DNA from 4 places in the Paenibacillus sp. GL_099_B genome. Region 2 is predicted to be linked to each of the others. Evidence: predicted binding sites of a transcription regulator. Region 2 holds the regulator's gene; each other region holds the start of a gene.
What was found. The regulator Rex, encoded in region 2, represses fermentation and respiration genes when NADH is low (regulators of the CRP and FNR family bind a similar motif). The targets are predictions, from matches to a motif close to TTGTGAAATATTTCACAA.
Positions count from the first base shown of each region.

Region 1 (8,035 bases), 580 kb from region 2:
ACAGAATTGTCTTTACCTTCACGCAGCTGTCTGCGGAAAATCGGCTGGAACTCTTCAGGAATATTTTCGTTAATAAAATGCTCAACCATGCCTTCTTCCACCTGCTGCAGCATCGAACGAAGCTCTAGTGAATAATGTTTGACTGGCGTTTTGATATCACCGATAAAGATTTCGCCATAATCATGACTGCTGGTGATTTCATATAGCTTCTTCCAATCGATGGCGACGCCATGCTGTTCCTCAATATCGGCAAGTGTTTTGGCATATTGCACGACTTTCCAAGAGTGGGCGGATACGCTGTGTTCCTCGAACTTGAATTTTCCTGGGGTACGAATAATGCGTTCGAGATCGTTGAGTGACCTAAAGTACGTGTGAATTCCCATATAAGCGATCATCCTTTGTAAGTTTGGGTGGATATATAAACCGACTATACTCCAGTTATATTAACCGTAGATTAACGATGTATGCATGGAATGTAAAAAAATGCTGAGCAGCTGTCTGGGGAGTGTGGAGTGGGGGGAGCAAAAACCACCATTTCCTTCGGAAGATAAGCCGAAGGAACAATGGTGGTGAAGATGCGTTGAAAAAGTTGATTCGCACCGATGAAGCTAAATGAACTATGGCGTTATTCTGGACACCTGCTGTATGATGCCTCAAGGCATGTGAACTACATGATTAGCCGAGTCAGCCTTTCTTCCTCACGGGCGAAACAAACCAGTACGCCATACCTACAAACAGCGCACCGCCGATAATATTACCGAGTGTGACCGGAATCATGTTATGCATCCAGCCTGCCAGAGTAATCGTATCTGGGTGGTTTGGCAACAGCCAGGACAAGGAGAGCAAGGTCATGTTGGCGACGCTGTGCTCATATCCACTCGCGATAAAGGCGTACAGACACCACCAGATGAGGACGAGTTTGGCAATATCTTCTTTTGAACGGGCCGCCATCCAGATCGCCAGACAGACCAGCCAGTTACATAGAATGCCACGGAAGAAAAGTTCGCTAACGGGAGCGGCCATCTTTTTGGCAGAAACGACAAACAGCAGATGTTCCGGTGTCGCCGTCTTGAAGAGACCGCTTCCCACAATGAGCAGACTGAGCAGAACGGCACCGATCAGGTTGCCAAGGAAGACAAGTCCCCAGTTTTTGAGTGTATCGCGAACAGTAGTCCGGCCAGCTAGTGTACTCATTGTGAAGAACATATTGTTACCTGTAAACAGCTCCGATCCGGCAAAGATGACGAGTGTGAGGGCGAGTCCAAAAGACATGCCCATCAGCATCATCTGCAGTGGGGCACCGATACTGAATATCAGAATGATGCCAAGGCCTACATATGCGCCAGCCATCAAAGCGGCAACCATGTAACGTGGCAGGCTTGCGTTCATTTGATCTCGTTTTTTAACCGCTGCTTCAATAATTCCTTCAACATTTGTTGTATATACATGACGATTTCCCCCATTATGGTGCATCTGTCGTTGACATTGAAAATCTTATATAGCTATAAAGCGACCCAGACCTGCCCGTTCTCGATCTTCACGAGATACATCTGCACTTGTCCCTGATCGGGGGCCTGCACAAGACCGGTGTTTAGGTCGATTTTCCAATCATACAGTGGATCGTATAGATAATACCCGGAGACAATCCCTTCTGCCAGCGGTCCACCCTTGGGATGAGGATTTCTATTTGCTGCAGCAAAGATGGTGCCATCTGAGGTGCGAAATACAGCTAGTTCATGGTCTTTGATCTCAACCACTCTACCAATCTGCGGCAGAAATTCTTCGATCTCTCCGGCAGGATAGTAGATGGCAGATTGCTGTGTTGTCATATGAACATCTCCTTCATTTTCAGATTACGTTACAGGATCAATATATATCATAAAGCCCGAGACAGAGGACTATGGGCGAGCAGAAACTTCTATGCCATGGAAAAGTTTGTTCTGGCCTTCCTTGTTACGCAGTGCTTTTTTCCAAGGATCCTCCACTTTCTCAAGAGCGAATTCGATTCGTTCCATAAGCGCCTTGCGCTCTTTCACGTCATCGACAACAACGGCCCGAATGTGCTCCAGGCCCACACGTTCCACCCATTCGGAAGTCCGCTCCAGGTAGTTGGCTGTCTCCCGATAATGCTGCATGATCGCTCCACAAAGCTCAACTAATTCTTCATCTGTCTTGACCTTACACAGGGAGTCAGCCAGTCTGGCCTTGATGCCACCGTTGCCTCCAATAAATATTTCCCAGCCGCCGTCATTGCCCACGATACCTATATCTTTCGTACACGACTCCGCACAGTTACGAGGGCAACCGTTCACGGCATATTTGAACTTGGCAGGCAGATCCAGACGTTCGAACTTGCGCTCTAGCAGAGCGCCCATCGCCATGGAATCCTGCGTGCCGAAGCGGCAAAATTGTGAGCCGACACATGTTTTGACCGTACGCAGCGATTTGGCGTAAGCATAGCCTGAAGGCATATCCAATTCAGCCCAAACTTTGGGCAGATCTTCTTTTTTGACTCCAATCAGGTCCAGCCGCTGACCTCCAGTCACTTTGACGGCTTTTACATCGTATTTGACCGAAATGTCGGCAATGCGTTTCAAGTCTTCCGGAGTTGTGACTCCGCCATACATGCGCGGTACAACCGTATACGTGCCGTCTTTTTGAATATTGGCGTTCATACGTTCGTTGACAAAACGAGATTCCTTTTCATCCACATGGGTATCTGGTGCAATCATGCCAAGGTAATAGTTAATGGCCGGGCGGCATTTGGAACACCCTTCGGGTTGACTCCAACCCAGAACATGCATGACCTCTTTGGTCGTTTGCAATCCTGTTTGTCTGATCTCGGCTACGATTTCATCCCGGTTGAGGGAGGTGCAGCCGCAGATTCCCTGTTTGGCACCCGCTGTAAAGTTGTCTCCAAGCACATATTGCAAAATCTGTTCAACAACCGGTTTGCAGCCGCCGCAGGAGCGGGTTGCACCCGTACAGGCTTTGATTTCGTCTACGCTGGTCAATCCCTCATTCGTAATGGCATCGACAATGGTTCCTTTGGTTACCCCGTTACATCCACAGACAATTTCATCTTCTGCCATGGTTTCCACGGATGTGGCTTTTTTGTGCCCACCGCAGCCTGTACCCATCAGTGAAGCATACAGTTCATCTGTCATCTCAGCCTGTTGTTTAATCAATTTCTGTAATTCGGCAGAATCCGTAATATCACCAAAGAGTACTGCGCCTACCATGATATTATCCCGAAGCAGAATTTTTTTGTATGTGCGTTTCCAGTCGTCTTTATGTGCAATGACTGTATGTTCGGGACTGTCGATAAACTCACCGGTCGAAAAGACGTCTACGCCCGAAATTTTCAATTTCGTGGATACCACAGAACCTTCATAAGGAGCTGTCTCAACACCGCATATATGTTTGGCCAGAATCATGCCCTGTTCAAATAGTGGGGCAACTTGGCCGTAGCATACACCGCGATGTTCGGTACATTCTCCGACGGAATACACGTTATCCAGTGACGTCTGCATATAGTCATCCACTACAATGCCCCGGTTAACTTCCATGCCACTTTCCCGGGCTACACCCGTATTGGGTTTGATGCCTACGGCCATGACAATAAAATCGGTGTTCAGCACGGAATCGTCCGCAAAACGAATACCTTCTACCCGTTCGCCACCGAGAAGCTCTACGGTTTGTGCGCCCATCTTGAACCGGATGCCCTGTCGCTCAAGTTCGGCTTTTAACATCGCGGACGCCTGAGGGTCAAGCTGGCGTTCCATCAGATCCTCCATCAGATGCACGACAGTGACTTCCATGCCGAGTTGTACCAAACCTTTGGCAGCTTCGAGGCCGAGAAGACCTCCTCCAATGACAGCGGCTTTTTTATATTGTTTCGCGGCTTCCAGCATGACGTTACAATCCGCTATATCCCTGAAGCCGACGACTCCTTGTTTATCATGACCCGGTACGGGAAGAATGAAAGAGCTGGAGCCGGTTGCGATGATGGCTTTGTCATAAGGGAAGCGTGCACCTTCCGCAGTTACGACTTCATGGGTCTTGGAATCAATCCGTGTTACGGTTGTACCCTTATGGAGGGTGATACCATAATCTTCATACCAATGCAGATCATTGAGCACAATATCATCAACTGTTTTGCTGCCTTCCAATACATAGGACAGCATAATCCTGTTGTAATTGGGATAGGGCTCTGTGCCAAAGACGGTAATGTCGAACCGGGAACTCAATTTTAAAATTTGTTCAACTGTACTGATGCCTGCCATACCGTTTCCGACGATAACCAGTTTTTCCTTATTTCCGTTCATGTGTGTATGCCTCCTTTAATGGACACTTTACATTACAATCATTTTTAGTGGTTTATATTTGAATCATAACGTTCAACGCTGACATAAAATGTGATTAATTTCACTAATGACTATAGAAGCATTATAAAATGAAATGAGAAATGCGAACTATTGTTCTTATATTGTTTTCGTTGTAAAATCTGGAGTGGACGGTTTATGTTCCCTATTTCTTCGAAAGGAAGTTTTTGCACCATGATGGGAAGATCCCACCTGATTATCGGGACCACTGTATCACTCTCTGTTTTGCAATTGGCCGGTATGCCCGTGACTGCACCGGCGGTTACCGTGGCCCTGATCGGTTCGCTGCTGCCAGACATTGATGAACCGAATTCGCTATTGGTATCCAAGGCATTGCCGAACAGCCTCATTCGGCTATTACAGACAATCCTGCTGCCTGTCGCCGTATTTGTGTACTTCTATGTTCAGGCGAAACCATGGAATCTGCTGCTCGCCATTCTGATTGCGATGGTATCATTCCTACCATCCCGTTCCCTGCGCAAAGTGTTGATGTTTGCGATCGGATTGGGACTTGTATTCTATGGGCATGCATTTGCACCATGGAATCTAATTGCTGGCAGTCTGTTAATGCTGTGTACCACGTTAACCCACAGGGGATTGACACACACATTATATGGAACTGCCGTATGGACTGGGTTGCTCTACAGTACAACTCATTCGCAGGGGCCAGAGATCTGGGTAGCCGGAGGTACAGCCTATGTCATGCATCTATTGGCAGATTCGTTGACGAATCGCGGCATTCGTCCATTGCCGCCACTCAAATGGCGTATAAGGATCAATCTCATGAGTACGGGCACGAAACATGGGGCCGTTGTGGAAAATGTGTGCATTGTGCTGGCTCTTATTTTGGCCTGGATTGCGTTCTCCCCTTTATTTCTGTAAATCAAATCATGCCAGCTTCTGCTCATGCAGAGGCTGGCATTTTGCAATTCATCACTACATCTCCATTTCCCTTTATCTTTAGGACGAATTTCAGTGTTCTGAACATCAAAAAAGATGCCCTGAAAATCAGGACATCTCTTTATAGAAGAAGTTACGCGTTTCCGATAATCGTGTTCAGTGTCGTCTGATCCAAACCCTTCACCAGCTTCACCAGCAACTCTTTTGCCGCATCATAGTCATCCGTATGAATAATGGAAGAAGAGGTATGAATGTAACGAGCGCAGATGCCAATTACCGTTGAAGGTACACCGATACCGCTCAAATGCACCGCTCCCGCATCTGTACCACCAGGAGAGATGAAATATTGCATTTTGATTTGATTGGATGACGCTGTGTCCTGAACATATTCAACAATACCGCGATGGGTGAACATGCCCGGGTCGAAGATACGCAGTAAAGCGCCTTGCCCAATATGTCCGAATGACTGTTTGTCTCCTGTCATATCATTCGCGGCACTGCAGTCCAGTGCAAAGAAAATATCCGGTTCAATCAGATTGGCAGCCGTGCGTGCACCACGAAGTCCCAGTTCCTCTTGGACTGTTGCACCGCAATATAGGGTGTTTGGCAATTTTTCTTTATGCAATGCTTCAACCAGCTCAAGTGCAAGTCCGACACCGTAACGGTTATCCCATGCTTTTGCCATAATTTTCTTCGGATTGGCCATCGGTGTGAACTCACAGATCGGCACGATCTGCATGCCTGGATGAATGCCCCAAGACTCTGCTTCTGCACGGTTATCCGCACCAATATCCAAGTACATATGGTTAAGATCAACCGGTTTATTGCGCTGGGATTCATCGAGAAGATGAGTAGGTGTTGAACCGACAACCCCTGGAATCCGGCGATCCGGAGTGATGAGTTCCAGACGTTGGGACAGTACAGCCTGACTCCACCATCCACCTAGTGGGCGGAATTTGATCATGCCTGTTTCCGTAATACCTGTGGTCATGAAGCCAACTTCGTCGAAGTGACCTGCAACCATGACTTTGGGTCCGGACTCCTCTCCTCGCAATACACCAAAAAGGCTACCCAGGCGATCCTGGACAAATTCATCCGTATAAGGAGACATTTGTTCTTTCATCCATCCGCGAAGCTCGCGCTCAAACCCTGAAACGGAAGGGAATTCCGTTAACGTACGAAACATTTCCAACGTTTTTTGATTCATGTGTCGACAACTCCTCTGCTTGTATGTAGATCAGGTCTCAGCAGAACGGCTGCCGGACTGTTGTTCTTCGGAAGAGAAGAACGTTTTATTTAACCACTGGTCACACTACAGTATGAACCTTGCGCAAGTAATTGTCCATGGTTATGTCACGTATCTCAGGCATAAATGCTTGCTCGTTTGATGATTCATCGGGCCATTAAATCCGCACCAAGCACAGTCGCCAGGCAGCTGCATTGAATATGCATATAGTAAGGAACCGTTTTGCTTAACCAGTATTCCATAAGGTATCCAATGAGCCACTTATTTCACTTGCCTGACAACAGGAAGGAGCTGCGACAATAGATGACGCCACCCGATGAAGGCAATGAAACCATCCTTTGTATCGTCCTTTTTATTTTGCTCGTGATCATTCTGCTTTATTTATAAATTTCACAGACCTCTGATCCGGCGCTGAGCGACTCATCTCATTCGGCAGCTTCATCGTGCTGGAAACATATGCTGTCTTTCGCCGGATACATAACTTTCCCAACCTTAACAAACAATGAATACAGGATTACACACAGTACATGCAGTCACATCTGTTGACTCATTTTCATTACAAGGGAGGTTCTGTATCTTGCCAGCTCAAACTAAGGGTAGTAGTAAAAAATCATCATCATCCCTGTCCATCAGTGAACAGGAATATAAAAAAGTCGCCAAAAAACATGAGCCTGCCCGTCCAATCTGGACGAACTGTATTAAGGCATTCTTCGTCGGCGGATTCATCTGCGTCATTGGACAGGCTATCCAGGAAGCGTTTATGGCCGGGTTTGACATGACTTCGAAAGAAGCTGCCAGTCCAACCGTTGCGGTCATGATCCTCATTTCAGTCATCCTGACTTGTCTCGGTGTCTACGATAAAATGGCGCAATGGGCGGGTGCAGGGACGGCTGTACCTGTCACCGGGTTTGCCAACTCCATGTGTTCGGCAGCACTGGAGCATCGTGCCGAGGGACTGGTGCTTGGGGTTGGTGCCAACATGTTCAAACTGGCAGGCTCGGTCATCGTGTTTGGTGTCGTGGCTGCCTTTATCGTGGGAATCGTATACGCCATTCTCGGCTTCGGAGGTGGACATTTATGAAACGCTTGGGCCAACAAACCTGGCAATTTGAGAACCGTCCACGGATTATTGGCAAATCGGCAGTCGTTGGGCCAGATGAAGGCCAAGGGCCTCTGGTATCTGACTTCGATTATGTATATGACAATTTGGAGATTGGGGAGAAGACTTGGGAAAAGGCAGAGCGTAAGCTTCTCGAACAGGCTTCTCAAATGGCATTAATCAATGCGAATATCACGAAGGAAGAGCTGCAGTTCTTTGTTGGCGGGGATCTGATGAATCAGATTATCAGTAGTTCCTTTTCGGCCCGTAAGCTGGGTGTACCTTATCTGGGTGTATTTGGTGCTTGTTCAACTTCTATGGAAACGTTGGCTTTAGCCTCACTTATTGTGGATTCGGGTGCAGGGGATTATGTACTGGCAGGTACGGTGAGTCACAACTGTACGG
Region 1 is NZ_CM174430.1:5,119,930-5,127,964, reverse strand. It holds gene AC3ITG_RS23320 (YfbR-like 5'-deoxynucleotidase) at 1-383, opposite strand, end outside; gene AC3ITG_RS23315 (formate/nitrite transporter family protein) at 685-1,473, opposite strand; gene nirD (nitrite reductase small subunit NirD) at 1,503-1,829, opposite strand; gene nirB (nitrite reductase large subunit NirB) at 1,899-4,328, opposite strand; gene AC3ITG_RS23300 (metal-dependent hydrolase) at 4,560-5,267, shown strand; gene AC3ITG_RS23295 (M42 family metallopeptidase) at 5,419-6,492, opposite strand; gene spoVAC (stage V sporulation protein AC) at 7,109-7,612, shown strand; gene spoVAD (stage V sporulation protein AD) at 7,609-8,035, shown strand, end outside.
Region 1: a site for Rex is predicted at 4,417-4,434, ahead of nirB (nitrite reductase large subunit NirB). Genes of this name have one in related genera too.

Region 2 (8,035 bases):
GACGGCAGTCAGAGCAATAGGCAATACTTTTATCTTCAAGTGAGTTACCCCTCCTAAATTTTGGCCCATCCTATAGCTTGTAGGCAAGAATATGAATATGTGTACGTAATATCCCGTGATGTGCCTAACAGGATTTATTTGTGTATGATGTATCCTTGAATACATATCTGAGTATATCACATCGTATATACAATATCTAAGGCGAAAATATGAATTTTAACTATTCAAATCCAAAATGATCAGGAAAGTACGTCAAAGAACCGGTCCAGTCGGGTTTCCGTCTGCCGGTTCTTTAATGTATTCTTTTCAAACGGTAGTACCTCTGCTAATTCTAGCTGTTTGGAATCGTATAGACCAAGTCCACCTGTTCCCCGTTACTGAAGCGGTAAAACCGATAATAGTTATGAGTATCATCGTTATAATACACTTGCCATACATAGATTCCATTCACAACGCCTGGCATGATTCGCTTGATCTCTCCACCGGGAACTTCAGAGCTGAACCGATTTCGTATCTGAGCTTCAGACATGCCGTTCTTCAACAGTTCACCGTGCACCGCATTGGTTCCCGTCACAGGTTTGTTATTCTCATCAAACTTGATCCACACCATGACATCCTGGTTATCCTTATTTTTGCCGATCAGGGTCCAGTATATGTTGTCTCCGCCGTCTTTCTGCCCCCAGACATACTTACGCAGCTCTTCGTGGGACGTAATCCCCAGCTGTTCCTGGGCCGCCTGTATGGCCAACGCCTCTTCCTTGCGCTGATCCTGGGTAACATAGACATAATAACGCTGAAGTCCAAACAGAATCAGAACCAGGAGCAGCAGCGATATCCATATCCACTTCTTTTTTTTCTTCAAAAGCCGAACTTCCTTTCCCTATGACGCTCCTGTCCTTGTAATTAACGGGCCAGAAGACTGTCAAATGCCAGTTGAGACTCACGCAGAATGCGCTCTTCATCCATCGAAAGACATTCGCCATGTTTAACCACTTGTTTACCATCCACCCACACATGCTCCACATCTTTGGCCGATGCCGAGTAGACCGTATGGGAAATCAGATCGGTATGAGGATAGAAATGGGCTTGTTCGATGTTCAACGCGATGAAGTCGGCCTTCATGCCAACTTGCAGAGCTCCTGTATTGTTCAGGAATATGGATTTGGCACCATACGAAGTTCCAAGCATAAGCGCTTCCCCTGCCGGCACTGCAGTAGGATCACCGGATACCCCTTTGTGAATCAACGCAGCCAGTCTCATTTCTTCAAACATATCCAGATTATTGTTACTTGCTGGTCCGTCTGTTCCCAGGGACACGGTCACGCCTGCTTTCAGCAGATCAGGTACACGTGCAACACCCGAAGCCAATTTCAGGTTACTGCCTGGATTGTGGGAAACTGCTACATCATGCCGTGCGAGAATCTCGATCTCCTCATCATTCAGATGTACCGCATGCGCAACCAGAGATGGACGGGAGAAAAATCCTAGCTTCTCCAGATGTGCGACCGGACGCAGTCCGTAATCAGCCACGTTCTGCTCCACTTCGCGAAGCGTTTCAGACATATGCGTATGCAAAGGCAGATTCAGGTCATGAGCAACCTGTACCAGCTTCTCTATGTAATCCGAAGGGCAAGTGTAAGGGGCGTGTGGAGAGATTACGGTTGTAATTCTTCCGTCTGCTTGTCCATTCCATTGACGGGCAAATGCTGCGGATTCTTCCAGCTTGCGTAGTTGTTCTTCTTCTGAGCAAAGTCCGATTACCCCACGTGCCAGAGCAGCCCGAACGCCAGATTGTTCCACCACTTTCGCCACCTGATCCATATGATCATACATATCCAGGAACGCTGTTGTTCCGCCCTTCAACATTTCAAGCACGGAAAGTGATGTGCCCCAATATACGTCTTCAGACGTCATTTTGGCTTCCATTGGCCACATTTTCTCCTGCAACCATACTTGTAACGCCAGATCGTCTCCATGACCTCTCAGAAGCGACATGGCCGCGTGACCATGCGTATTGATCAGACCCGGCAAGAAGAACAGTCCTTTTCCGTCCACCTTTGTCAGACTTTCGTCTCCTTCCGGCAATGTCTCACCAATATGCACAATCTTGTCATTCTCGACAACCATAAAACCTTGAACCACTTTCCAATTCGTACCCTCACTCACGGCAAATTTGCCGTTGTGAATTACCCATCTATTTGTCGTCATCTTCCTCGTCGTCCTTTCCATTCTCCAAGTAATAAGCAAGGCTTAGCAGATCCGTCGTAAAATCGGCATGATGAATGCGAATATGCGGCGGGGTCTTTAGGATCGTTGGCGCAAAATTCAGGATCGCTTCAATTCCTGACTCAATCAGCTGATCTGCAACATTTTGAGCTTCCGTATCCGGAACCGTGATAATACCTATACGAATGTTATCTTTTTTGACCGAATCCGTTAATTCATTCATCGGCTGCACCGTCAGACTGTTGATTTGACTCCCAATCTTCGGACCGTAGGCATCAAATACAGCGACGATCTTCATGTTGTCTTTGAGGTAGGCATTGTAATTGGACAAAGCATGTCCCAAATTACCTGCTCCAACAAGAGCCACATTGATCTGCTGGTCTATTTTTAAAATATGGCGGATTTTCTCGATGAGATATGAAACGTCATACCCGATCCCTTTACGACCAAAGTCACCGAAGTAAGCCAGGTCTTTACGAATCTGGGCAGGATTCAAATCCAGCCTCAGTCCAAGTTCTTGTGAAGAAACCGTATTGACTTCGCGCTGATGCAGTTCATTCAAATAACGCAAGTAAACAGGCAATCTACGCACCACGGCTTCCGAAATTTTATCTGATTTCATTCATTGCTCCCCCTTACCAAGGCCACGATAGATAGATCAAAAGATGAGCACCCTGTCTAAAACGATGCAAAAATGATTACTGAATTAAACAGGATGCTCCTTGTTATATAATGGATAATTGCTTAAATTATTCCTTTAATCATTTTACTCGCATATCCATGAACGAATAAATGATATTACTCAATTTTACCGCCAATCAGTGGCGTCATGCAATAATGCAAGGTACAGAGCATATCTGTTATTGTTGTTCATCGGTTGGTCTCTCGAGCCATTCCGAAATGCGTGGAACCATCTGCTCGGTGAGCATGTGCTCCATTTTGGGACCAGGTAATGAATATAAAAAGTACTTGCCATAATACGCTTCAATGACGCGTGTATCGTATACAATCACTATGCCTCTGTCTTTACCTGTACGAACCAGTCTGCCAAATCCCTGCTTGAAACGAATGACTGCTTGTGGCACTGACAGCTTCATAAACGGGTTTTTCTTCTGCTGTTGCAAAAGCTCGCTCTTCGCTTCGACTAATGGATGATTCGGTGGCTGGAACGGCAGTCTGACAATCGCAAGACAGGTCAGAGCCTCTCCCGGAATGTCCACTCCTTCCCAGAAACTGCTTGTGCCAAGAAGCACCGTTGCTTTCGCATCTTGGAAGCGGCGTGTAAGCTTAGAACGACTGCCGCTGTCCACCCCTTGCCCAAGTAAAGAGATATCATTGCCTGACAAGGCCTCCTTAAGCGGGTCATAAACCTGACGCAGCATGCGGTAGGAGGTGAACAACACCATCATGCGTCCACGAGTCGCGATAGCCGTTTCCGCGAGCGAGTGCACGAGCATATCCACAAAGTGGGCATCGCCTACACTGCCCTTCACGCTTGGGAAATCACGTGGAATGACAAGCAGAGCCTGTTCGCGATAGTTGAACGGTGACGGCAGCATGGACGTTAACAAGCGGTTATTCTCGGCAGCTTCCTGCAAGCCCAGCTGTTCGATCATGAATTGGAATGACTTGTCAACGGAGAGCGTAGCCGATGTAAGCACAACGCTTTTCTTTTTATCAAAGAACATATCCTTCAATTGTGCACTGACATCGACAGGAACAGCATAGAGTTGCAGTGATTTACTGCGGAACTGGCCGCTGGCCTCCATCCAGTACACGGTATTGGCATCATCCATCCGCATGAAGAAACGCAGATTATCCTTGATCGTTGCCAAGTCCTTGAGCAGACCTGAGATATCCGTAATCAGACTATCGGACTGGTAATCGTCCTGATCTTCTTTCACTTCAAGCAGCAGCTTGTCTCCTTTACGAATCAAATCGCCTAGAGTTACATAGATTTGGTTTTCAACATCCTGCAATTCCTGCCATTTAGCTGGTTTTTGTGAAGGTTTCAGTCTAAGAGAGAATTGTCCTGTCTCGCCTGGAGAAGCATCGCTACGTTCAGGCAACAGGCTGAATAGTGTATCACTTAGTCGATCCCATGTCTCCTTGACTTCGACGGCAAGCGGGAACATCTGATCAATCATGGAGCCCCACTGTACCGAATTTTCATGACCCGACAATTGAGAACGAAGCATAGGCAGTTGGCCATTACGGCTATCTTTAAACAGTCGGGTCAGTGTATGAACCAACGTGAAATATTTCATATGAAGACCAAGGTGTTTACCCGCTACATCCTCCAGATGATGTGCTTCATCGATGACGAGACTTTCGTAGGCTGGCAGCAACTGATGCGCTGCTTTGACATCCGTAAACAATTTCGAATGATTCGTAATAACGATATCGGACAGCCCCGCTTCATGTTTGGCCCGGTGATAGAAACATTTGCGGAACCAAGGACAGGAACGTCCAAGACAGGATTCAGACTCACTCTGTACCGTCTCCCAGAAGTCTCCTCCGCGCCCGCTTAGATTAAGCTCCTCGTCGTCTCCAGTCTCCGTCTGAGTAAGCCAGACAATCATCTGAGCCGCTGTAAAATAATCCTCTTTCGGTGTAGCAAATTCACGTTTATTGATTTTATGCTCAAACTTACGCAGACACAGATAGTGCCCACGTCCTTTGAACACCGCTGCCTTGAACGGGAACGGAACCACTTGGGTCAGCATAGGAATATCCCGCTCTCTCAATTGCTCCTGCAAGTTGATGGTATGTGTGCTGACCATGACTTTCTGTTCCTGTTTTACACTTTCATAGATGGCAGGCAACAAATAACCAAGTGATTTACCTGTACCTGTTCCAGCTTCAATCAATAGATGTTTCTCTTCATCCAAAGCTTGTCGTACACTGCTGAACATCTGAGTTTGCGCCTCACGCTCCTCATAATGGTCCAGCGTCTCCTTCAGGTTATCTCTAACCTGATCCATAAACTGCTCAAAACTTACGCCTTCCAGCGGATTACCCTCTCGCTCCTCACGTGGTGAGCCTATATCGGTCCAGTCACTCACGTTCAGGGCAAGCTGGCGGTAATACGTATGACCATCCAGATCCTGAATCGGCTCTGCTTCCTTCTCAGTACGCATTCCATCAAAGAACCAACCCAAGTCACTGTCTTCGGGTGCAAACAGGTCACTGAGGCGCTGAATCGTGATCAGAGGCAATGCACGCAGCTCATCGAGACACTTCAGTAATACAAAAGCTGTTGCAAGGGCATCACTGTCTGCCTGATGAGGGCGGTCATGCTGAAATCCGAATTCTGAAGACACATAACCGAGTTGATAAGAACCCAGTGACGGGAACGTGATCTTCAGGAAATCAATCGTATCCAGAATCCGTCCGGTAAACGGTAGATAGCCGCAGCGATCGAGTGCATTTTGAAGAAAATGGAAATCAAAAGCAACGTTGTGTCCAACAAGAACCACATCGTCAAGCAGCGGAACCATCTCCATCATCATCTCTTCCAATGAGGGAGCATCCGCCACATCTTCATCAGTAATACCGGTTAACCCCGTAATAAACGGAGGAATCGGTACACCTGGGTTCACATAAGAACTATATATTTGAGTTATGCTGTAGTCATGATCTATGATGGCAAGTCCGGCCTGTATTATCTCACCGTCGGACTGCGTGCCGGTTGTTTCGAAATCCAATACGGCAAATTTCATTGCAATGTACGGTCCCTTCCATTCCAGTCTATGTTACAGCATAGCAAAAAAAAGGGCATTTGAAAATTAACTGACAAAAAAGGCGGTGTCCCCGCCGCTATGCCAGAGGAGGGAACACCGTCTTTATGCCGCCGAATAGCCCTTAATTTAAGGCAGTCAGCTGATTTGCATATTGCAATTTTCCGCTGTTTAAACGACAGGCTTCCATGTTATACAGCGGTTCGGTCAACGTTGGGTCATACTGAAGCGCCTGTGCAAATAGTGAACATGCTCCATCAGGGTTCGCAAGCTTGGCCTCGATACAGCCCAGGACGTTACATACCAGTCCTTTCAATCTCGGCGAACCATTCAAATGCATAATCCGCTGCAAGTGTATTCCTGCTTCCTCGGTTTGTTCCAGGTTAAGATGAGCAAGAGCCAGGTAAAAACGAGTCAATGCACTTTCCGGATAGTCGGTCACAACCCTAGAAAATTGCATAATCGCCTGCGGGTACATTTGCAGTTTGAAATATCCCTGACCGCGACTGAAACACTCCAGATGCAGTTCTGGCAATGCGGTAACAGCTTCCTGTTCAGGTTCGAGGGAAGCAGGCTTATCCATATCCCTTTCCCTCACCTGGCTCATTTTTTCTTCAAACATCAGCCACTCGTCAATCATCCCGTCACTCATCCGCTTCAGCAAATTCCACTTTTGCAGCAATTCCTGTTTGCTTAGGCCTTCAGCAGAAGGGTAGCGCTTGATAATTTCATCTAACATGTCGTTCATTTCTGCGAAAACATGCTGGAACATCGATGCATCCCCACCCTTGAAAAAATGGATTAGTGCAGTGACCTGTACTCATTTTTTGTAGAATGGGTCGATTTCATTCCCCTTACCAGTCGATTACATAATCGTCGCATGAACTTCTTGCTTCATCGTTTGCACAGGTTTATTCTGTCCATCCACAAATACAACGGTAGGCTTGTGATTATTTGCCTCTTCTTGAGACATCATCGCATATGAAATGATAATGACGGTATCCCCAGGCTGTACCAGACGAGCTGCTGCTCCGTTCAAGCAGATCACTCCACTTCCACGTGGACCTGGAATGACATAGGTTTCCAGACGTGCACCATTGTTGTTATTCACAATTTGCACTTTTTCATTTTCCATCAGATCGGAAGTTTCCATTAGATCTTCATCAATGGTAATGCTACCCACATAGTTCAGGTTTGCTTCCGTAACGGTTGCCCGGTGAATTTTGGATTTCATTAGTGTTCTAAACATGGGACAGCACCTCCGATTTTTGCAGCCTTATATTGTCAATCAATCTTGTTTTGCCGAATTTTACTGCAAGTGCGATCAACAGATCGTCACGACCATGAACTATTTCCTGATCCGCAAGAGGTTCCAGGCTTGGAAACGCCTGAATTTCAGCATAATCAATCACGGCCATTGGTGAACGTTCAATGTTCTGACGCAATATACAGCGAATATCCGCTGCTGTCATCGCCTTACCTGCATCTACAGCTTCCTGAGCCTCACGCAGTGCCTTGGACAGAACAAGAGCTTCCTGACGCTGTTCTGCGCTGAGGTACACGTTGCGCGAACTAAGCGCCAAGCCATCACTTTCACGAACGATAGGACAAGGTACAACCTCAACTGCCATGTTCAAATCGTTAACCATCTGCTGGATCACAGCTACCTGCTGTGCGTCCTTCATGCCAAAAAATGCACGTTGCGGTTGTACAATGTTAAACAGCTTCGACACGACCGTAGTCACTCCGTCAAAATGCCCTGGACGTGATGCACCGCATAAGCGATCCGTTAGACGAGAAACCGATACGGTCGTTTGTGTAGGCTGTGGATACATCTCTTCAACAGAGGGAATAAATACGATATCCACCCCTTTTGCTCGTGCTGTTTCCACATCTCTGGCTTCATCCCTAGGGTAACTGTCGAAGTCTTCATTCGGACCGAATTGAATTGGATTTACAAATATACTCAAAACCACGATATCACTTTGTTGTTTGGCCGCATGCATCAAACTTGCATGGCCTTCATGAAGAAATCCCATCGTAGGCACGAGTCCTACAACGGACTCTCT
Region 2 is NZ_CM174430.1:4,540,722-4,548,756, forward strand. It holds gene AC3ITG_RS20485 (hypothetical protein) at 1-39, opposite strand, end outside; gene AC3ITG_RS20490 (cell wall elongation regulator TseB-like domain-containing protein) at 332-862, opposite strand; gene AC3ITG_RS20495 (amidohydrolase) at 904-2,208, opposite strand; gene AC3ITG_RS20500 (redox-sensing transcriptional repressor Rex) at 2,195-2,848, opposite strand; gene dinG (ATP-dependent DNA helicase DinG) at 3,087-5,948, opposite strand; gene AC3ITG_RS20510 (tetratricopeptide repeat protein) at 6,091-6,738, opposite strand; gene panD (aspartate 1-decarboxylase) at 6,832-7,215, opposite strand; gene panC (pantoate--beta-alanine ligase) at 7,208-8,035, opposite strand, start outside.

Region 3 (8,035 bases), 220 kb from region 2:
TGCATTCAGTTCACCTTTTTTATTCCGAATCAGGAAGTCCACGCCATACAGAGCTACCCGGCGATAGTCACCGATGATCCGGCCACGGCCGTAAGCATCAGGCAGACCGGTAATAATCCCTGCTTTACGTGCTGCACGCATTTCAGATGTGTAAGCATCAAATACGCCCTGGTTATGTGTTTTACGGATGTTCGTAAATATATCAATGACGCCTTGAGGCATTTCAAAACCATAAGCTTCACAAGCATCAATCATCATGCGAATTCCACCGAATGGCTGAATGGAACGTTTGAATGGAGCATCCGTTTGAACACCAACAATCTGTTCTTTGGATTTATCCAGATAACCTGGTTGGTGAGAAACAATCGTTGCTGGCGTGTTTACGTCAACATCGAGTACCCCGCCGTTATCGCGCTCTTTTTTTGTCAGATCGGATACGATATCCCATAATTCTTTCGTATTCTGAGTTGCACCTGCAAGAAATGCTTCGTCGCCATAGTAAGGTGATAAGTTGCGTACTAGAAAATCATTCACATCTACGGATTTCGTCCATGTTCCTTTGGTAAAGTTTCTCCAACCTGTTTGTTGTTTGACATCTTTTTCGATCACCGACATAGTAATCCCTCCACAAATTTGGATTTCCGGACACATGACAGGATGCTTCACTCGTCTCATCTGTGCCCAGAGCCGCGATTAATGTGATAAATTTCACATGTAAGCCGGAACATGTTCTCTCTACTTGGGAACCGGAACCGCGGATGAATGTTTTTCTTACATTTTCAGTATACGTCTTCGTTCTTTCATCATCTGTGATTTTTATCACAAAGTTTGTGACCATCCTCACTTCACCTGTGCTGTGTCAAAGTGAACCTTATAACTATTCACATTTAGCCACTGCGCGGACAGAACAACTTCCGATCAATGTTCAAACCCGATTTCCCCAATTGAACAATATAATTTGAACGAAAGGATATGTACACTGGCCACTCCAAGGATAGAACAACCTTCCGATCGCTGTTACCCCCAGATTTTTTTGATTCCCTTTTAAAAAGGGAAAATCCGGGGATAAAGGCGAGCGCTATCGCTTCTTCAGGTTTTTTCTCTCCTCTCCCTTATCGTGTACATTTATGATTCAAACTATATAGCATAGAAGGTTGAAATCGTGCTTGAAAGAGAACACTTCGCTTCTTCAGTTTTTTTCTTCCCTCTTCGTTATGGTGTGAATACCTGGTTCAAAAAGTAACATCACGGATTCCGTGTAACCTCTTTTAGAAAAGACAACTTCAAAGATTACGTTATACCTTTTTTACAGGAAAGACGGCAATCGGGGCTCCCCTCACGGGGAACCCTGACTATATCTGCCTAAATCCTGCTGTTGCTTTAGTTGTTATTCAAACTTGCCGTAGAATGCATTGCGATACACATCTGCCAGCTCAGTCACCAGCGGCAGTTTTGGATTGGCTGTTGTACATTGGTCCTCGAATGCGCGGTCTGCCAGATAATCCACATGTGCCTCAAAGTCTTTGGCGTCGAATCCGATTTCCTGGAACGACTCTTCAATACCCAATGTTTTGTTCAGTTTGCGAATGGCATTGATGAGGCTGGTAACCCCTTCTTCTGTCGTACGTGCAGGCAATCCCAGAATGCGGGCAATTTCGGCATAACGCTCATCTGCAACAAAGTGCGAATATTTCGGGAACGATGCAAATTTGGTCGGTTTTTTCGCATTGTAGCGAATGACGTGCGGCATCAGGATCGCATTGGTACGTCCGTGTGCTGTATGGTACTGACCGCCCCATTTGTGTGCCAAGCTGTGGTTAATGCCCAGGAATGCGTTGGCAAAAGCCATACCGGCAATCGTCGAAGCATTATGCATTTTCTCACGAGCCAATTTGTCACCTTGCAGCGCAGATTGCTCGAGGTATTGGAATACCAGTTGAATCGCTTTGATCGCCAGACCATCCGTGTAATCATTCGCCATAACGGATACATACGCTTCGATCGCATGCGTCAGTACGTCCATACCTGTGTCTGCGACAGCTGTTTTAGGCAGCGTGTATACAAACTCAGGGTCGACGATCGCCACGTCTGGTGTTAACTCGTAGTCTGCCAGTGGATATTTCGTATTGCCTTGATTTTTATCTGTAATAACTGCGAACGATGTTACTTCCGAACCTGTGCCCGAGGTTGTCGGGATCGCTACGAATTTCGCTTTCACGCCGAGACGTGGATATTTGTAGATCCGTTTGCGGATATCCATGAATTTTTGTTTCAAGTCATTGAAATCCGTGTCAGGATATTCATAGAACAGCCACATCGCTTTGGCAGCATCCATCGGTGATCCCCCGCCGAGTGCAATAATGCAGTCTGGCTGGAAGCGGCGCATCATTTCCGTACCGCGGTCTACCGTTGTTGTGGACGGATCGGGTTCTACATCAGAGAACACTTCAATGGCTACCGGCATTTGGCGTTGACGCAGATAGTGCTCTACTTTTTCCACATAACCGAGTTTGACCATCATCGCATCTGTAATAATGGCTACGCGTGTGATGTCCGGCATTTTGGCAAGATACTGTGTTGCACCTTTTTCGAAATAGACTTTGTTCGGCACTTTGAACCACTGCATATTCACGGTACGGCGAGCCACCCTTTTCACGTTGATTAAGTTTACAGCGGTTACGTTGGAAGAAGTCGAGTTACGTCCATACGATCCGCAGCCCAATGTCAGTGACGGCATGTTGGTGTTGTAGATGTCACCGATGGCGCCGTGTGTGGATGGCGAATTCACGATAATCCGTCCGGTTTGCAGGCGATCTGCGAATTTTCCAATGACTTCTTCGTTCGTCGAATGAATAACAGAGGAGTGACCCATGCCGCCAAAAGCAACCACTTCTGCTGCACGCTCAATCCCTTCAGCTGCCGTTTTCACTTTGTAACAAGCCAGTACCGGGCTTAGTTTTTCAGCCGACAACGGGAATTTTGTACCTACCCCTTCAATCTCGGCTACGAGAATTTTGGTGTTAGCAGGGACCTCGATACCGCACATTTGCGCAATGCTGACTGCTGATTGACCAACAATTGCCGGGTTTACTGCACATTTCTCAGCATTAATCGCACCTGCGGTTAGTTTGGCTGCCTCATCCTTGTTGACGAAGTAACAGCCGTTCGCGATCATTTTCTTTTTCACTTGATCGAAGATCGGTTCTTCGATGATGACTGCTTGCTCGGAAGCACAAATCATGCCGTTATCGAACGATTTGGACAAAATCAGATCCGTTACCGCTTGGTTGATATCTGCACTTTTCTCAATAAAGCAAGGTACGTTCCCTGGCCCTACGCCCAGTGCCGGTTTACCACAGCTGTAAGCGGCCCGCACCATGCCTGATCCGCCTGTTGCCAGAATGAGCGCCACATCGTTATGATTCATCAGTGCGTTCGTGCGATCCATGGAAGGATCATCAATCCACTGGATACAATCCGCTGGAGCACCATGCTTCACTGCAGCATCAAGCAGGATTTTGGCAGCTTCCCGGCTACAGTTCTGTGCAGATGGGTGGAAACCGAAGATGATTGGGTTACGCGTTTTGATGGAAATTAATGCTTTGAACATTGTGGTGGAAGTCGGATTCGTTACTGGGGTAATCCCCATGATGATACCGACAGGCTCCGCAATTTTCTGGAAGCTTTCGTACTCATTATCTTCAATAACACCTACTGTTTTATCATATTTGATGCTATGATATACATATTCTGTTGCAAATATATTTTTGGTGATTTTATCCTCATACACACCCCGGCCTGTTTCTTCTACGGCCATCTTGGCGAGCATCATATGTTTGTCCAGACCTGCCAGCGCCATCGCTTGCACGATGCGGTCAATCTGTTTCTGATCCATGGACATGAATGCTGCATGTGCTTTATTCGCTTTGTCAATTAACGTTTGAATATACTGACCTGCTGTCGGTTCTTTTACTGGGGCGACTTCGTTCTTTACAGCCATCTCCCTCATCCTCCTAAAGGTTCGTATTGGTTTGTCTCTCTTCTTTACATTCACATCGTACCATGGGGAAAGAGTTAATTATGTGATTTTTTTCACAAAGTATAACAAATTTAATTTAAGTTTTTTAGTGTCACTCACTTAGCCATTTACACTTCCTATTTAAACTGTAGGGCTGTAAAATTCATCCTCTCCTTTCGAAAGTGAATTTAATCACAATGTTTGAAATTTCGTCATTTTTGCCCCCTTTCCACGCCCCTCAAACGGCAAGATAAGGTATATACTGAACTTAAAAATTGAACCACCGCAATTTGTACCGTCCTTCCCGGCCGAGAGATGACCCTGATCAGGACGGCAACGGTTTGCGGCGAACCACGGGGGCCAGTCCAAGCTGCAGAAGGCCGTCCGATGGACACAAAGGGGAGATAGACTTATGAGAGAACAACTGAGTGTACTGGAAAAACGCGGAAATACCAACTGTTTCTCGGAAGCGAATTTCAACCATCTGCTCGTAACGATGAAGGACAGAACCTATCCGGAGGGAACCCATCTGTATTGGGAAGGAGATGTCTCAGACAAACTTTATTATATGAAACGAGGCCGTGCCCAGATCACCAAATCCACGGATGAAGGCAAGGAACTGATCATGTACATGTATCAATCCGGTGATATGATTGGGCAGGCTGATCCGTTCTTCGGATCGAAACACAGCTTTTCGGCGGAAGTGCTTGAGGATAGTGAAATCGGTGTACTGGAGCATAAAGACCTGGAGATGCTGATCTGCCAACATTGTGACTTTGCGATCGACTTTATGAAATGGATGGGTATCCATCACCGTTTGACCCAGACCAAATTCCGTGATCTGATGTTATATGGCAAACCAGGCGCACTCTGCTCCACGCTAATTCGATTGTCCAATTCCTATGGCGAGCCTCATGGAGAGCATGTTATGATTCATAAAAAAATAACACACACGGATCTGTCCAATATGATTGGAGCGACCCGTGAAAGTGTCAACCGAATGTTAAGCGATCTGCGTAAAAAAGACGCCATTGAATACGATAACGGCATGATTGTCATCAAGGATCTGCACATGCTGCAGGGCATCTGCCACTGCGAATTGTGTCCTAACGAGATTTGCCGAATCTGACGCTTTCCCAGTCTTGTAATCACTTAAAATGCAAATGAAAAAGCCCATCTTCTGTAATGAAGATTGGGCTTTTATTATACTTAAGATACAGTAGTCAACTCGAGCTTTACTGCATCACGTGGATTCAACTTCATGTCCAAACCGTTTTCCATCAGTTCCTTGTCATTCACCATGATCATCCAGCGTTGGTTCATCCGGGGAATTACATTTTCAACGGAAACAACGAATTTGTTGTTCTCCGACATTCTTACAATCCCACTGGACTTCAATACATCACGCACAGTACATTCCTGTACATACACCCCGGCATATTGACGATTGAGATTTGGCATAATATTTCCACCGCTCACCTTGAGTAATGTTGTTTGGTAAACAACATCGTCTCCCCCACTGTCAGCGGCTTTTACATATATGATCACTTCATCTTTGACATGAAGCTCCATGTCCCAATTTTCCGGGTCAATATCCTTGCCATTCAGTTTGACCGCCCAGCTAAGTGAGGAGTCCAGAGAAACTTCCCCCACGGATTGGATCCGCTTGCCATCTGCTGTAAAATCGACAAGTCCACTGTTCAATAGTGCTTTCTTGAGCGTCAGACCTTCACTAAAATCTCTCTTAATGGACTTCGTTGCGTCAGGCAAAAAAGTACTGCCATCCACTGCCACAGTAATAGTATTCTGCGATTCGGTCTCTTTGACGATTGGCTGTTCGGAAGGCTGTGTCTCGCTACACCCGGCTAATATAACCAGAATAAGCAGACATATACCTATGTAACCGGGGATTCTCTTCTTCATGTAGGTAACACCACCCTGCGTAAAATCATTCACCCTGTTGTCCATAACCTCTATTATGGCACAAAATTCATGCAAAAAAAGTGTCAATGCCGTTACTTTTCATCCAGCAGCGTCCATAACTGGTTTGTACAACACAAAGAGCCTGCAAGCAGGCCCTTTGGCTCCTAATTATCATTAAGGTCTATTAAGTAGCATGGTTACTGAACACAAGCCTGCATGTAGGTACGGCCTCCGTCTCCATCCTTCAGATACGGGTTGAGCCCAAAGAACTGTTCCTCCGACACATAAACGCCTGTCAGCAAACGCCCTTCAAGTAATCCACCGTCCACCTGTACACAGAACGAAGGTGCATCCACATATTCCTGGTAGAGCGGAATTTGACCAGATGAATGGTGTACCTTGGATACCTTGCCCTGCTCGTGCAGCGGCCGTTCAGAGAAATAGGTAGGTACAATATAACGCGCAATCACATCCAGCTCTTGTACAGTGTAGAAGGTGTCATCACCCAGCCAAGGCGCGAACATGCGGATCTTCTCATATTGTGACCATACAATCGCCTGAATCAGCATCTCCGCTTGAACAAAACGCCCTTCGCCCACATCCAGATACACTCGTTCTTCATGAAAGTTGGCTTCGGCCTGAACCCCGATGGAATCGGGTTGTCTCAGTTCACATCCAATACATTTCCAGCCTCTTGCTGTCTGAATCCATTTTTGCAGTACCGCCGGAGCCATTACCTGACCATTGCTATTCGTGGAATGAGTCTTCCCTCCTGCAACATCATCCTTAACCGACGGGGAATATGAGGTTCGTTTAAATAGCTCCGCAGCTTTTTTGTAGATTAAATGTACCTGGATGGATGCGCTCTCAAGTTCTGCAATATCTTGCTTGCCGTAGCGTACTTCACGGGATAAGCTTTCTTCTCTCATGACAAGTGGCCTCCTCGCTCCGGCCGCCTGCGGCCATTTTATTTACAATTATACTACAACTCGCGACAACATGTGCAGGACCCTTAAGACAAAAACTCCTGATTTCCACTGGAAATCAAGAGCCTTTATCCCATCAGTTCACTTAGTTTGAGCCGGGGAAGCTGTTACTACTCAACCCACTGCTCTGCCCAGTCTTGAATTTGATTCATAACGGGCTGTAGCGCCTTGCCTTTCTCTGTCAGTTCATATTCAATACGAACTGGCGTCTCCGGATAGACATGACGGATCAGAATTCCTTCGCTTTCCAGATCTTTCATCCGTTCTGACAACATCTTATCACTCATCGATGGAATCAGGTTCGAGATATCCTTGAATCGCTTCGAACCACTCATCAACGTTTGAATAATCAGACCGTTCCAGCGCTTACCCAGAAAAGAAAACGCCGTCTCAAAGCGCGGACACATCCGCAGATCTTGGCCTTCCACATTAATCACCTCTTTAGAGATCCAACTTACGTTTAGTTAGTATATTTCATAATAACATATTTAAGTCTCAAAGAAAACGTCTGCCGCTAAAAAGTTAAAATTTTAGAGGCATAACTCAACTTCGATGATACAACTCAGTATACATCACATGGGACAACGGAACCATGGGAAAATATCGTCTAACTCCCATGTAGCTATCTTACCCAAAAAGAACCCATCTGCCACAGTCATACTTGACTTGGAGAAGGGTTCTCTGGTATATCGCTTATTTTATGCGTTCACACAGCCAATTTGCAGCTTAAACCAGCACGTTACCAAGTGATCTTACAGGTTCGCTGAAGCCAAATTCCGGCTTAACGTTGCGCGTAGGATATGCCCACTTCACTCCATTGCTGATCACTTTTAAAATTTCCGGATTGTAGAAGGTCGGGTATGTTTCATGACCTGGACGGAAATAGAAGATTTTGCCTGAACCGCGGAGGAACGTACATCCGCTCCGGAATACCTCTCCGCCTTGGAAGTTGCTTACAAACACCAGCTCATCCGGCACTGGAATATCGAAGAATTCCCCGTACATTTCTTCTTTTTCCAGAATAATCTTGCTATTGATGCCCTCGGCAATCGGATGGGATGGATTCACACACCAGATAATCTCCTGCTCATTAGCTTCACGCCATTTC
Region 3 is NZ_CM174430.1:4,764,190-4,772,224, forward strand. It holds gene pflB (formate C-acetyltransferase) at 1-615, opposite strand, end outside; gene adhE (bifunctional acetaldehyde-CoA/alcohol dehydrogenase) at 1,388-4,000, opposite strand; gene AC3ITG_RS21670 (Crp/Fnr family transcriptional regulator) at 4,431-5,147, shown strand; gene AC3ITG_RS21675 (hypothetical protein) at 5,228-5,941, opposite strand; gene AC3ITG_RS21680 (hypothetical protein) at 6,139-6,870, opposite strand; gene AC3ITG_RS21685 (winged helix-turn-helix transcriptional regulator) at 7,038-7,334, opposite strand; gene AC3ITG_RS21690 (ThuA domain-containing protein) at 7,654-8,035, opposite strand, start outside.
Region 3: a site for Rex is predicted at 4,081-4,098, ahead of adhE (bifunctional acetaldehyde-CoA/alcohol dehydrogenase). Genes of this name have one in related genera too.

Region 4 (8,035 bases), 2.2 Mb from region 2:
TGACGTATAACGATAACTCACCTGATCGATCTGAATATCGGCTCGCAGCCTGGGCGGAATGCGCAAGCGGATACGTCGATCCGAAGCTCTTTCCATGCGATTCAGGGAACCCAGCTGCTCTCCAGCTACCAGATTGCTGCCTAATACACCTGTGGTCATATCCTCTTTGGCTCCTGCTGCTTTCGTTTCTTCGGTTCCAGACTGTTCTGGCTTATGCTCTTCACCTTCCAAGTGCTGCAATCGTTCCAGCGATTCACGATACTGCGGGATATGCTCCACCGCATCTCCTACGGGCAGCAGTGCTTCCGTGAGTGGAAACAGTACCAGCACAAACGCTGCAATCATAACCGCAGGCAGCTGTCCCGCAGAAGCTGCATTTCCCGCCCATAAGGTCACGGATACCACCATTAGTCCGATCACACATTGGGCAACCAGATCACGCAAGCGCGTCCATTGTCGCAAGCGGAGGCGAATCATATCTGCCTGGCCTTCAGTCTCTTCCTGCCGACGCACAAATTCTTCAGCTCGTCCACTTGCTATCCAATCCCCGAGGCCAAGCACACCATCTGTCAGACGAGTGTACAACTCAGCATTCTCCCGCTTCAGCCGCACCCGCAACTTCCACGTCACTCGGAGCGAAATGGCAGGCAGCACGGCAACCAGAAACAGCATATACAACCCCATCCACAGTGCAAATCCCAGATCAACGCTGCCAAAAGCCACAACAGCTCCACCATACATCACGAGCGCCGTAACCGCCGGAAATACTGTACGCAGGTAAATATCCTGCAGTCGTTCTACATCCTCCGCGAGAGCAACAAGTACGTCTCCCGTCTGCATACGAGAGCGCAGGAACAGTGCCTGCGGCTCCAAAATCCGATACAGCTTCACGCGCTGATCCGCGAGTATACGCAAAACCGCATCATGTCCGGCCAGACGTTCGACATACCGGAATACAGCACGGAAAATCCCAAATGCACGAACGCCCACGATAGGTACATATACCATCAAAATATTTTCAGGACGGAGCGCCGACTTGGAGATCAGAAATCCGGAGGTGAAGAGCAGCAATACAGCACATAGCGTAGCGCATATCCCCAGCGCAATGACTGCCACGAGTCTCCAGCGGTACTGTGCCACGTACGGAGTGATCCAGCTATTCTTTTTGCCCCCGCTCCGGGCTGTTTCTGTCTGCTCATATCCGGCTTTCATCTTACACCGCCTCCATCTGGGCCTGAATCATCTGGTAATATACGCCTTGTCGGGCCAACAATTCCTCATGTGTTCCTGTCTCTGTAACCGTGCCGCCATCCATCACGATAATGCGGTCCATATGCGGCATCCAATGCAGTCGATGTGTTGCCAGAAACACCAGCTTGCCCTCAAACAGTGGCAGCATCGTCTGTTTCAGTTCATACTCGGTCTCCACATCCAGATGCGCAGTTGGCTCATCCAGCAGCAGGATCGGGCGCGCACTAAGCAAGGCCCTCGCCAAAGCCACCCGCTGCTCCTGTCCTCCACTGAGCTGCCTTCCCCCAGCCCCAATCGGCTCCTGCAACCCATTCGGCAAGGAGGAGGCAAGCTTATGCAGACCAGCTGCGTGAATGGCGTCAGCCACCTCCACATCCGAAGCTTCAGGCATATAGAACCGAACATTATCCGCCAGACTTCCACTGAAAATAGTTGGATGCTGCGGGATGGCCGCCGTTTGTTTTCTCCAATCTCCCATCATCTCTGGAGATATGGGCTGACCGTTATATAAAATCTGGCCTGAATTGGGCTGTTGGAAACCTGCCAGTACGTCAATCAGGGTTGATTTCCCTGCTCCGCTCGCTCCGATAATCCCTACTTTGCCAAGACCAGAAACCTGAAACGTCACATCATTCAGCGAGCATGGCCCGTCTTCCTGATGCCGTACCTGTACATTAGTGAGCGCCAGTCTGCTCGTCGCCTCCCAAGAGGGTTTCAATGAGAAAGCAGCCACGCCACTTCGGGCATTTCCCTCATGTAAGACCACCCGTATGGTGGATGGATCCACACCGCTTTGGCCAGAAGAAGACTCAGGCGAAGAGGATTCTCCGTTCTTTTCTGACACACCATGTAGGACAGCACTCGTGTACGCTTCCTTTTGCTTACGATCGGCCAATTTCCCTCGTTCAATCATCTGGTTGATCGCTTCCCCCGCCTCTTTGCCGTCCAGTGTGGCGTGGTAATCTGCGCCTACCATTCGTACAGGCAAGAAGTATTCCGGCGCGAGAATGAGTACGGTCAGCGCTGGTCCAAGCAGCATATGCCCTTCCGTCAGGCGCAGCCCCAAGCCAACCGCCACCGAAGCCACCGATAGCATGGTGAAGAAATCGAGTGCGAAGGAGGACAGAAAAGCCATGCGCAGGGTAGACATCGTAGCCTTGCGATAACGCTGACTGACCCGAATGATCGTTTCCCCGTGCCTGCCGCTCTGTCCCAGTGTTTTGAGTGTTTCCAGTCCACGGAGCGTATCTACGAAATGGTTCGCCAGCGCTTTGTACGACTTGAACTGTCCATCGATCTTGCGCTGTGCAGCCCACCCCACCAAAATCATAAACACAATCAGGATCGGCAGCGTCAGCGTCAAAATAACCCCGGACATCATATCCAGCTTGAAGACATAGAACAGAATAACGATTGGCGTGAATCCCATCCCCAGCATTCGGGGAATAAACAGTTCAAGATACGTCTTATACTTGGCTGTTCCTTCGCGTGCCAAGGTTACCAGGTGCCCTGTTCCTTCCGTTTTGGCAAAACGCGGCCCCAGCCGGAACCACTGCTCCACCATCTGTCTACGCAGATCGTTCCCTGTCTTCTCCGCGTACCGCGAAGCGATGAGCTGCAACCAGAAAGATAGGGCATAGCGGGCGGCAAAAGCGGCCAGGAACAACAGCAGTACCGGGTACTGCTCCGTTACGGATGAACCTTGAAACAATGCCGTAATCGCCTGTGCCAGCCATTTCGCCTGCATGATAATTGTCATCGCCTGCAACAGTACCAGCGCTGAGGTCAGCGCAAGTACTGGCCGGACGCCCGGCAGCTTCAGCAGCCCCCGTCCCATGTCAGTACTCCAGGTGATGCTGATCGTTCAGACGTTTGCGGAAAATATAATAACTCCAGATCTGATAGCCGAGTACAAACGGAAGCAGCGTACACGCCACCATCGTCATCACTTTCAGCGAATATGCACCAGACGAAGCATTGTAGACTGTCAGGTCAAACGCGGAACCCATTGAACTCACCATGACCCTTGGGAACAGACCGATAAATACGGAGGCAAACGCGATTGCAATCACGGCTCCCGTCATGCCGAAGGCCCAGGCTTCACGTTTTTGACGCACGAAGTAAGCGGCCAAACCCAATGAAGCAGCGCCAAGGACAACCATAATCCAGAGAGCCCAGCCGCGTACGGCGAACACATCGGTCATGAAGTATGTCATCACAGCGTAGATCGCGAGGATCGCGGCCAGCGGCAGCATCAGTTTTTTGGCCATATTCAGGGCACGTTCTCTAAGATCTCCGACGGTCCGCAATGAAGCAAACAGCAAACCATGCACCAGACACAACAACGTCACGCTCAACCCACCTACCACCGTATATGGATTGACGATGTCCAGGAAACCGGGACGAAGCTGCATCTGCGCATCAATAGGCAGACCTTTCATCAAGGTAGCGAAAACAACCCCGAACAGGAATGGCAGTAACGCACTGGAGACTACAATGATGATGTCCCATGTTTTGCGCCAGCGTTCATGTCTCATCTTACTACGGAATTCAAAGGCAACTCCGCGGCCGATCAAGGCCAGCAGTACCACAACCAGCGGCAGATAAAAACCGCTAAACAGCGTGGCATACCAGTGCGGGAAGGCTGCAAACATTGCACCCCCCGCCGTAATCAGCCAGACTTCATTGCCATCCCAGAACGGACCGATCGAGTTGATCAGAGTACGACGTTCACGATCCGTTTTGCCAATCATTGCAGTGGACATACCCACACCAAAATCAAAACCTTCCAGAAAGAAAAAACCAACAAACAAGACGGCAATCAGCAAAAACCACAACTCACTTAGTGACAACAGAATAACCCCCATCCACGCCGAACGGATCGGCCGATTCATCATGCTCCTCCGGCTTTTCGACTGCATATGGCCCTGCCTTAATTTCACGAACGAACAGATAGACCATCACAATTCCGAGAACCGTATAAGCTGCTGTAAAAGCAATGGTGGAGAACAAAATCTGGCCTGCGCTTACGTTCGGGGATACCCCGGCTGCAGTTGTCATATAACCAAATACCGTCCACGGCTGCCTTCCCACCTCAGTCATAATCCAGCCAGACGTATTGGCGATAAACGGAAGGGAAATGGCAAACACCATCAGACGCATAAACCACTTGCCTGCACCCTCCAACTTGCGACGCATCGTCAGGAATGTACCGTATATCGCTAGCAAAATCATCAATCCTCCCGCAGCAATCATGATGCGGAAGCTCCAGAACGTCGTCCGTACCGGTGGAATATAGTCCCCTGGTCCATACGTTTGCTCATACTCTGCTTGCAGTTCCTTCATGCCTTTGACACTGCCAGAGAACTTGCTATAGGACAGATAACTGAGCAATCCAGGGATTTTGATCTCGCCGGAATTCTCCTGTTTGTCCGGATCGATAAAGGCCACCACCGTCCATGGGGCAGGGTCTTCCGTCGTCGTCCATGTTCCTTCACTGGCCGCCATTTTCATTGGCTGCGTCTCCACCAGATATTGCGCCTGGAAGTGACCCGAGAAGGCAACACCCAACGAGGAAACCAGGCCAATAATGATCGCGATGTTGAACGATTTGCGGAAAATCTCCACATCCTGCTTCTTCATCAACTTGTAAGCACTAATCCCGGTTACCACAAATGCGCCTGTCATCAAGGCACCAAAGATCGTGTGCGGGAACTCTACCAGCAGTTGACCATTCGTAATCAGTGCAAAGAAATCATTCATCTCTGCGCGGCCATTATTAATCTCGAAGCCAACCGGATGCTGCATGAATGAATTGGCTGCCAGAATCCAGAGCGCAGACAGGAATGTGCCGACAAACACCAGCCAAATACAAGCTAGGTGCACCTTTTTAGACAAACGATCCCATCCGAAAATCCAGAGTCCAATAAAGGTAGACTCCATAAAAAACGCCAATAAGGCTTCCACAGCCAGTGGCGCACCAAATACATCCCCGACAAAACGGGAGTACTCCGACCAGTTCATGCCGAACTGGAATTCTTGCAGAATGCCTGTGACTACACCGACGGCGAAGTTAATCAGGAACAGTTTGCCCCAAAATTTGGCCATCGTTTTGTAAACTTCCTTACCCTTCACTACGTACAACGTCTCCATAATGGCTACCAGCAGCACAAGACCGATGGACAGCGGCACAAAAAAGAAATGGAAAATCGTTGTGAGCGCATATTGGATACGCGATAACATGATCGGATCCATACCGTTACCCCTTCTTTCTGTTCACATCGCAGTTTTCGTATTTGGCATTGAAGCCCCTTCTTCAGTTTCTGTCAGCCAAACACGTATTGATGAACGTATTGTGCCAGATAGACTATTTTATACATGTGACAATTATCACAAACCCTGCCATGACATCAAAAAAAAGTGACGATGGTCACATAATAGAAAAAATTAAACCTAATCTTTGGGCTTGCCAGCTTCGTCTATTCACGGAAGATGCTCATGTTTGGGACGGAACGCCCATATGTTAGTGTCAGGCATAAAATACGCTGGGCAAAAAAGGCATTACATATTGAATCATTGGATTCATTGATATCATTCAAAGCAGCGCCAATCCGATATTCATCAGATGGTGCTGCTTCAATCCATGAACGGACAAAAATGAAAATCAAGTGAGGTGATTCATCGATGGAAGAGCTGTCTCCGATCCCGGACCCGGAGCCTCATCAAGGGGTAGATGCAGAAGAGTCAAGTACGACCCTGCCTGCCTTTCGTTATATTCTTTTCCCCCGGAAGGGAGGATGGTCTGCTTTTCCCTATCCAGACATCGCTGCTCTGATGGTCGCAGAAGGGCCTGTCTATTATGTCAGCAGCCTGGAGCGCTCCGAGGAAATACCTGCGAATATCACCGTCATCACGCTTCCCGAAGCTGAACAACTATTACAGGAGCCACGTACGGTTGCAGTGGTTGCTCATCCCTACTGGCTGACCGCCACAGCCTCGCTCGATCCGGAGCTCTGTATTGTACTTCTTCCTGAGCCGGTTGGTGAAGAAGCCGAGTCCCCCTTATGGGAGAGCTGTATTTCAAGACTGGTCGGTATCGCCGATCTGGTGGGCACCACTTCAGAAACACGCTATATGAAGCTGGTATTCCAGGGTGTACGCGCCATCTGGCTGAATGGAGAGGATACCTCCCCTGCTGGTGTCATGCAAAAGGATGACCTCGAGGTCCCTCTCCGGGACTATGAACTGCTATTCCTGCATGCGCTGCGACAGACCCTCTCGGGTGTTCAGGATACGGTCACCCAGCTGCAATGCAGTGTGCGGGCCGACTTCTATCGTCAGCTTCGGTCCAAAGCAGGAGCGCATGAGACGATTTCATTTTTGCTGGCAGCCTATGAATATGTGCTAGAGGATTCCAGAGCGGCCGCTTCACTCAAGGAAGCCTTCTCCCACGCGGTATTAAACGGGCGCAATGATTGTGTGAGCTCCCACTATCGATTCCTCTCTGCGATTCATGCGAGGACCGGGGAAATCGAGAACGCGTTGCAGGTTTATGGAATCAGCGCAGGTAACGAGCAGGAACGCCACCATTATGAACAACTCTGTCGCTGGCTGGAGGCCGGCGAGGAACAGCTTGTCCGGGCAGAACTGCTGCGTCTGAATGATGATTATAGACACGCATTGCACATTTTGGATGAACTCGGAGGCGAAACGGCACGGCATTGGAAATTTCGTATCTATCAGGAGACTGGACGTGTGGAAGATGCATTAAATTTGGTGCACGCAGTGGATATCCAAGATAGCCCTAGCCGACAGGATTATCGGCAATTATCAGGTCTAGCTCTGGCTCTGCGGGGAGAACGTCACGGGGCGGTGAGACAATTTCTGGAGACGGCACTGGAGGATGAAGATTCTCTTGCGCGAATCGTCGAGATGGAGCTGTTGGATCAAGCCGTCCAGCAATTGCTGGGGGAGGTGCCATGATGCTGGACCCGAAGAAGCGCAGACAACATGTGAATGGACCGATGGTGCATAAGGATATACGATCCGAAACAACTCATACTCCAACGGAAACGCTGGAATCGCTGCATGCTGACCCAGAGGGGCAAGGCGATCAGCAGCATGCTGCAAAACACCAGGATACAGACCTATTCAGAGAGCCGTTTTCCGTTCGTCGGGTTCGTAAAAGTCAGGGCAATAAACTGACCGCCATGCTTCAGGTACGTAACGAGCGCGGGCGATATCTGGAGGAAGTGCTGGACGATCTGAGTGAATTCGTAGATGAAATCGTCATTGTGGACGATGCCAGCACAGATGGAACACCGGATATATGCAGTGCCTATCCAAAGGTCGTTCGTCTGGAAGTGCTGGAAAAGCCATTATTTGCGGAGGAATGGCGATTACGCAATGCTCTATGGCAAGCAGCGGCAGGTACCTCGCCGGATTGGCTGCTCTCGGTAGATGCCGATGAGCTATACAGCACGGAAGCGAAGAAAGCGATACGCGCTCTGATTAACCAGGACCATGCGGACTGGATCGCTTTCCGCTTCTACGATATGTGGGGCGGACGAACTCACTATCGGGAGGATGAGCTTTGGGGGCTTCACCGACGTCATACCGCTTCCCTGGTCCGTTATATGCCGGGTTATCCTTACTTTTATCCACAGCAAAATCATCATGTACCTCGCCTTCCCTTGCCCTGCACTGTATTGCCCGGAATCAGCACGGAATTGAAAGTTCAGCATCTTGGCTGGGCAGGAAGTCTGGAGGATCGCGTTCGGAAATA
Region 4 is NZ_CM174430.1:6,730,619-6,738,653, forward strand. It holds gene cydC (thiol reductant ABC exporter subunit CydC) at 1-1,212, opposite strand, end outside; gene cydD (thiol reductant ABC exporter subunit CydD) at 1,214-3,088, opposite strand; gene cydB (cytochrome d ubiquinol oxidase subunit II) at 3,090-4,106, opposite strand; gene AC3ITG_RS30570 (cytochrome ubiquinol oxidase subunit I) at 4,090-5,505, opposite strand; gene AC3ITG_RS30575 (tetratricopeptide repeat protein) at 5,935-7,233, shown strand; gene AC3ITG_RS30580 (glycosyltransferase) at 7,230-8,035, shown strand, end outside.
Region 4: a site for Rex is predicted at 5,629-5,646, ahead of AC3ITG_RS30570 (cytochrome ubiquinol oxidase subunit I). Genes of this name have one in related genera too.